2 linked regions of the Skermanella rosea genome follow. The protein of the gene in region 1 interacts with the protein of each later gene in a pairwise test. Links are inferred from orthologs where the notes say so. Each region holds a gene or a part of one and is shown in the gene's direction. Other genes may lie near its edges. The genes, in order: gyrA and gyrB.

Region 1 (3,585 bases):
GCGGGTCGGAGTCGCCTATGGCCGGCGCGACCGGCGCGAGATCATGGTGGCGGGATGGACCGGACTGGGGGTCACGACCGTGATCCTGGCCGTGTTCGCGGTGCTGTTCGCGCTGCTGCCCGGAACCATCGGCGGCCTGTTCACGGCCGACCCGGACATGCTGGCCCTGACGGTGCCGCTGGTCGCTTTCAGCGCGCTGATCCTGATCGTGGACGGCGGGCAGGTGGTCATGGCGAGCGCGCTGCGCGGCCAGAGCGACGCCTGGATCCCGACGGTCCTGCACTTCTTCTCCTACTACGGGATCATGATCCCGCTGGGCGCAGCCCTGGCGCTGTGGGCCGACCGGGGCGTCGCCGGACTGCTGGAGGGAATCCTGATCGCCAGCGTCTTCTCGGTGGCCGTGCTGTCGATCCGGTTCCACCTGCTGTCGCGGGCATGACGGCGGGATATGCTGCGGACGGCCGATGCGCTATGGTCCGACTCCGCCCGGTGTCCGTCGGGAACCGCGGCCAAGGTGTAACGCATTGTTAGCGTCTGCAAAAACTGGTACACCCACCTTATATATGCCGGGTGTCCAAATCGCCGGGCGGTGCCCGGTGATCTTGCCCGCAGTCATCGTTTAACCTGAACCTGAGTTCGATTTTTGACCGCCAATCTCACACCTCCGCCTTCCGATATTTCGCCGGTCACCATCGAAGAGGAGATGCGGCGCAGCTATCTCGATTATGCCATGAGCGTGATCGTCAGCCGCGCGCTTCCCGACGTGCGCGACGGTCTGAAACCGGTGCATCGCCGAATCCTGTTCGCGATGAAGGAAGGCGGTTACGACAGCAACAAGCCCTACAAGAAGTCCGCTCGTATCGTCGGCGACGTGATGGGTAAGTACCACCCCCACGGCGACAGCGCGATCTACGATGCCATGGTCCGCATGGCCCAGGACTTCTCGATGCGCCTGCCGCTGATCGACGGGCAGGGAAATTTCGGATCGATGGACGGCGACCCGCCCGCAGCCATGCGCTATACCGAGGCGCGGCTGGCGAAGGCGGCGGAGAGCCTGCTCGACGACATCGACAAGGATACGGTCGACTTCCACCCCAACTACGACGAATCGTCGGCCGAGCCGGACGTCCTTCCCGCGCGTTTCCCGAACCTGCTGGTCAACGGCGCCGGCGGCATCGCGGTCGGCATGGCGACCAACATTCCTCCCCACAATCTGGGAGAGGTGATCGACGCCTGCTGCGCCTATATCGACGACAACGACGTCACTATCGAAGAACTGATGGAGCATGTGCCGGGTCCGGATTTCCCGACCGGCGCCCAGGTGATGGGCAAGGCCGGCATCCGGCAGGCCTACCACACCGGCCGCGGTTCGATCGTGATGCGCGGCAAGACCGAGATCGAGGAGATCCGCAAGGACCGCTGGGCCATCGTGATCAACGAGGTGCCCTACCAGGTCAACAAGGCCCGCATGATGGAGCGGATCGCCGAGGTCGTCCATGACAAGACGATCGAGGGGATCTCCGACCTGCGCGACGAGTCGGACCGCGACGGCGTGCGCGTCGTGATCGAGCTGAAGCGCGACGCCGTCGCCGACGTGGTGCTGAACCAGCTCTACCGCTACACCCCGCTGCAGACCTCGTTCGGGGTCAATGCGCTGGCGCTCAACGGCGGCCGGCCGGTGACGATGACCCTGAAGGACATCATCTCCGCCTTCGTCGCCTTCCGCGAGCAGGTCATCACCCGCCGGACCGAGTTCGAGCTGGGCAAGGCGCGGGAGAAGGCCCACACCCTGGTCGGCCTGGCGGTCGCGGTCGCCAACCTGGACGAGATGATCGCGCTGATCCGCCGGGCGCCCGATGCCGGCGTCGCGCGCGAGGAGATGATGGCCCGCGAGTGGCCGGCGGGCGACGTCGCGCCGCTGATCGCCCTGATCGACGAGCCGGGCAGGGCGGTCAGCCCGCAGGGCACCTACCGCCTGTCGGAGGCCCAGGCCCGGGCGATCCTGGAACTGCGGCTGAACCGCCTGACCGGCCTGGAGCGGGACAAGATCGGCGCCGACCTGCGCGAGGTCACGGACCGGATCGCCTATTATCTCGAAGTCCTGGCGTCGCGCACCCTGTTGCTGGAGATCCTGAGGACCGAGCTGCTGGAGATGAAGGAACGGTTCGGCACTCCCCGCCGGACCACCCTGATGGAGCTGGAGTTCGAATCCGACATAGAGGACCTGATCCAGCGCGAGGACATGGTCGTCACGGTCAGCCACTCCGGCTATATCAAGCGGGTCCCGGTCTCGACATACCGGGCGCAGAAGCGGGGCGGCAAGGGCCGCTCGGGCATGAGTATGAAGGCGGAGGATACGGTCCACGACCTGTTCGTCGCCAACACCCACACGCCCATGCTGTTCTTCTCCTCGCGCGGCATGGTCTACAAGCTGAAGGTCTGGCGCCTGCCGCTCGGTACGCCGCAGGCGCGCGGCAAGGCGCTGATCAACCTGCTGCCGCTGGTCGACGGCGAGACGATCTCGACCGTCATGCCCATGCCGGAGGACGAGACGACCTGGGGCGACCTGTGCGTCTTCTTCGCCACCAGCAAGGGCAACGTCCGCCGCAACAAGCTGTCGGACTTCACCAACATCCGGGCCAACGGCCTGATCGCGATGAAGCTGGAGGAAGAGGGCGAGCGGCTGATCGCGGTGCGGACCGGCACCGTGGATCAGGACGTGCTGCTGGCGACGCGCGGCGGCAAGTGCATCCGGTTCCAGGTCGACGACATCAGGATCTTCAGCGGCCGGACCTCCACGGGCGTCCGCGGCATCCGGCTGGCCGACGGCGACGAGGTGATCGGCATGTCAATGCTGAACCATGTCGACGCCGACGCGGACGAACGCGCCGCCTACCTGCGCCAGGCCAACGCCGAGCGCCGGGCGGCAGGCGAGGAGGCGTCGAGCGACGAAGCGCCCGATCCCGACGCGGAGGTCTCGACGAACATCGCCCTGTCGCCGGAGCGCTATGAGGAGATGCGGCGCAAGGAGGAGTTCATCCTGACCGTCTCCGAACGCGGATTCGGCAAGCGCACCTCCTCCTATGAATATCGGGTGACCGGTCGGGGCGGCCAGGGCATCTGGAATATCGAGATGAACGAGCGCAATGGTCCGGTCGTCGCCGCTTTCCCCGTCACGGATGACCATCAGGTCATGTTGGTGACTGATGGAGGGCAGATGATCCGGATGCCGATCCACGACGTCCGGATCGCCGGCCGCAAGACCCAGGGCGTCACCCTGTTCAGGGTGGCGCAGGGAGAGCGAGTCGTCTCGGTCGCGTGGCTGACCGAGGAGGCGGAAGCGGAGACCGCCGTGAGCGGGGGCGACGATGCGTCCCCCGAGTGATCGGCAGAGCAACGATCGGTGCAGGGGGCGGCAAGTTGAAGGGCGCCCCGACGTGAAGGGAAGAAGCGGCAGATGAGCAAACGGATCGGCGTCTATCCCGGGACATTCGACCCGGTCACCAACGGCCATATGGACATCATCCAGCGCGCCTCCCGCGTCTTGGACCACCTGATCGTGGGCGTCGCGCGCAATGCCGGGAA
Region 2 (3,411 bases), 2.6 Mb from region 1 along the record:
CGCCGCCACGACGGCTCCGGCGAGGGTACCGCGGGTCCCCACCGCAGCGACCTCGCGGTCCGCCACCGCGGCAAGGACATGCCGGCCGAGTTCTGCTCGACCGGCGAGCAGAAGGCCCTGCTGATCGCCATCGTCCTGGCCAACGCCCGGCTGATGGCGGCCGAGCGCGGCCAGCCGCCCCTGATGCTGCTGGACGAGGTGGCGGCCCACCTGGACGCCGACCGGCGCAGCGCCCTGTTCGGCGAGATCCTGGATCTCGGCGCCCAGGCCTGGCTGACCGGCACCGACGCCGGCATCTTCGCCGAGCTGGGCGACCGGGCCAGCTTCTTCCGCGTGGAGGACGCCCATGTCCATCCGGCCTAGCGGGAAACCGCCGCAATTCTCCGCCTTGGGGATTAATCCCCCGGCATGTACCCCGAAACTCTGATAGTATCGACCGATGGCACAGGAAGCTTTCAAGACACCCGACTCCGCACCGCAGGAATACGGCGCCCACTCCATCAAGGTGTTGAAGGGGTTGGACGCGGTGCGGAAGCGCCCTGGCATGTATATCGGCGACACCGATGACGGCTCGGGCCTCCACCACATGGTCTACGAGGTGGTGGACAACGCCATCGACGAGTCGCTGGCGGGATATTGCGACAAGGTCGAGGTGGTGCTCAACGCCGACGGATCGGTCACGGTCCGCGACAACGGCCGCGGCATCCCCGTGGACATGCACGAGGAGGAGGGCGTCTCGGCGGCGGAGGTCATCATGACCCAGCTCCATGCCGGCGGAAAGTTCGACCAGAACTCCTACAAGGTCTCCGGCGGCCTGCACGGAGTCGGCGTGTCGGTGGTCAACGCCCTGTCCGAGCTGCTGACGCTGCGCATCTGGCGCGCCGGCCGGATCTGGGAGATGGACTTCCGCCACGGCGACCGGGTCGAGCCGCTGAAGGACGCGGGCGAGGCGCCGCTCGTCGGCGGCAAGCCGCTGACCGGCACCGAGGTGACCTTCCTGCCCTCCAAGGCCACCTTCACCAAGACCGACTTCGACTTCGGCACGCTGGAGCACCGGCTGCGCGAGCTGGCCTTCCTCAATTCCGGCGTCTATCTCCAGCTCACCGACGCCCGCGGGGTCGAGCCCAAGGTGGTCGACCTGCATTACGAGGGCGGGCTGGAAGCCTTCGTCCAGTACCTGGACCGGTCCAAGGCGGCGCTGCACAAGCCGGCGATCGCCCTGTCCGCCGTCCGCCCCAGCGAGCTGGGCGGCGAGATCACGGTCGAGGCGGCGCTCCAGTGGAACGACAGCTATCACGAGACGATGCTGTGCTTCACCAACAACATCCCGCAGCGTGACGGCGGCACCCACCTGGCCGGCTTCCGGGCGGCGCTGACCCGCACGCTGAACAACTACGCCACGGAGTCCGGCATCGCCAAGAAGGAGAAGGTCAACCTGACCGGCGACGACATGCGCGAGGGCCTGACCTGCGTGCTGTCGGTCAAGGTGCCCGATCCGAAGTTCTCCAGCCAGACCAAGGACAAGCTGGTCTCTTCCGAGGTCCGGCCCGTGGTCGAGTCGGCCATATCGGAGGCGCTCGCCACCTGGTTCGAGGAGCACCCGAACGAGGCCAAGCGCATCACCGCCAAGGTGGTGGAGGCCGCCGCCGCCCGCGAGGCCGCCCGCAAGGCGCGCGAGCTGACCCGGCGCAAGGGCGCCCTGGACATCACCTCGCTGCCGGGCAAGCTGGCCGACTGCCAGGAGCGCGACCCGGCGCTGTCCGAGCTGTTCATCGTCGAGGGCGACTCGGCGGGCGGCTCGGCCAAGCAGGGCCGCTCGCGCCAGTACCAGGCGATCCTGCCGCTCCGCGGCAAGATCCTGAACGTGGAGCGGGCGCGCTTCGACAAGATGCTCGGCTCGGCGGAGATCGGCACGCTGATCGCGGCGCTGGGCACCGGCATCGGCCGGGAGGAGTTCGACGTCGCCAAGACGCGCTACCACAAGATCATCATCATGACCGACGCCGATGTGGACGGCTCCCACATCCGCACGCTGCTGCTGACCTTCTTCTACCGCCAGATGCCGCAGGTGATCGAGCAGGGCTACCTGTACATCGCCCAGCCGCCGCTCTACCGGATCAAGCGCGGCAACTCGCGCGAGCGGTACCTGAAGGACGACAAGGCGCTGGAGGATTACCTGACCGACGAGGGCATCGACGACGTGATCTTCAGCCCGTCGTCCGACGGCGTGATGGTCGTCGGCGAGCGCCTGAAGGCCCTGGTGGAGCAGGCCCGCGCCGCGCGCGGCCCGATGGAGACCCTGACCCGCAAGGCCGGCAGCCTGCGCGTGGTCGAGCAGGCCGCCATCGCCGGCGCCTACGACCTGGCGATCCTCAACGACCCCGAGCGCGCCGCGGCCTTGGCGGCGGAGATCGCGACGCGCCTCAACACCTTGTCCGACAGCGACGGCATGACCGGCGGCGGCTGGCAGGGCAGCGCCAGCCAGGACGCCCTGGTGATCTCCCGCACCCGGCGCGGCGTGACCCACCGCCACGTCCTGGACCGCGACCTGCTGAAGAGCGTCGAGGCCCGCACCCTCAACACCATGGCCGCCTCGCTCAAGGCCAACTACGCCGGCATCGGCCGCCTGACCCACAAGGACAAGGAACTCCGCCCGATCACCGGCCCCCTGGCCCTGCTCGACGCGATCATGGAACTCGGCCGCCACGGCGTGACCATCCAGCGCTACAAGGGCCTGGGCGAGATGAACCCCGAGCAGCTCTGGGAAACCACCCTGGACCCGACCAAGCGCTCCCTGCTCCAGGTGAAGGTCAACCACGCCGACGAGGCCGAGGAGGTCTTCAGCACCCTGATGGGCGACATCGTGGAGCCCAGGCGCGAGTTCATCCAGGACAACGCGCTGAAGGTGGCGAACCTGGACGTTTGAGGGGCGACAAAAAAAGCGCATCCAACCAGCGGGAACCAATCCCCGGGAGTCCGGTTCCAAGGTTTCGATCATGGAGTCCATGTCCAACCACAGAGGGGGACCGTGACGATGACCAAGGACACCGGAAGCGCCGGCCAGGCACCGGGGACCGCCGGACGGGAGCAGCCGGCGGCGGGGGCCGGGGAGAAGAAGGAGCCCTGGTGGCGGAAGGATCCCGAAGGAAAGGAATCCTCCCTCGACCACTCCAACATGAATCCCGACAACCTGAAGAGCAACGACCTCTAGCCGGGTTTTCCGAGCCGGATCTTGATGCGGATCAAGGTCCGCGGCGGAACATCGCGTAAACTCGGGACGAGGCTGCCGGAAGCCCGTATTTCCGGCGATGCCACTTTCCGGAGACACTGGCGAGACCTTCGAGGATGCGAAGCGGTATCGGCAAGATCACGAGGACCCTGGTGGCGTGCCTGCTTCTGTTGGCGCTGCCC

What was found.
Region 2: the proteins of gyrA (region 1) and gyrB interact in binary tests that used the Escherichia coli proteins (3 or more experiments, as listed by UniProt). The link is inferred for Skermanella rosea from one-to-one orthologs.

What each region holds. Positions count from the first base shown.
Region 1 is NZ_CP086111.1:2,639,680-2,643,264, forward strand. What follows is about bases 318-3,585. They hold gyrA (DNA gyrase subunit A), read left to right. Parts: upstream 318-703; coding sequence 704-3,385; downstream 3,386-3,585. Other genes in these bases: JL101_RS12120 (MATE family efflux transporter), read left to right, coding at 318-439; coaD (pantetheine-phosphate adenylyltransferase), read left to right, coding at 3,458-3,585. Also shown: more of JL101_RS12120, read left to right, coding at 1-317. UniProt on the Escherichia coli protein: A type II topoisomerase that negatively supercoils closed circular double-stranded (ds) DNA in an ATP-dependent manner to maintain chromosomes in an underwound state.
Region 2 is NZ_CP086111.1:3,653-7,063, forward strand. What follows is about bases 89-3,182. They hold gyrB (DNA topoisomerase (ATP-hydrolyzing) subunit B), read left to right. Parts: upstream 89-439; coding sequence 440-2,926; downstream 2,927-3,182. Other genes in these bases: recF (DNA replication/repair protein RecF), read left to right, coding at 89-363; JL101_RS00025 (hypothetical protein), read left to right, coding at 3,035-3,182. Outside these bases: more of recF, read left to right, coding at 1-88; more of JL101_RS00025, read left to right, coding at 3,183-3,211; JL101_RS00030 (hypothetical protein), read left to right, coding at 3,346-3,411. UniProt on the Escherichia coli protein: DNA gyrase negatively supercoils closed circular double-stranded DNA in an ATP-dependent manner to maintain chromosomes in an underwound state.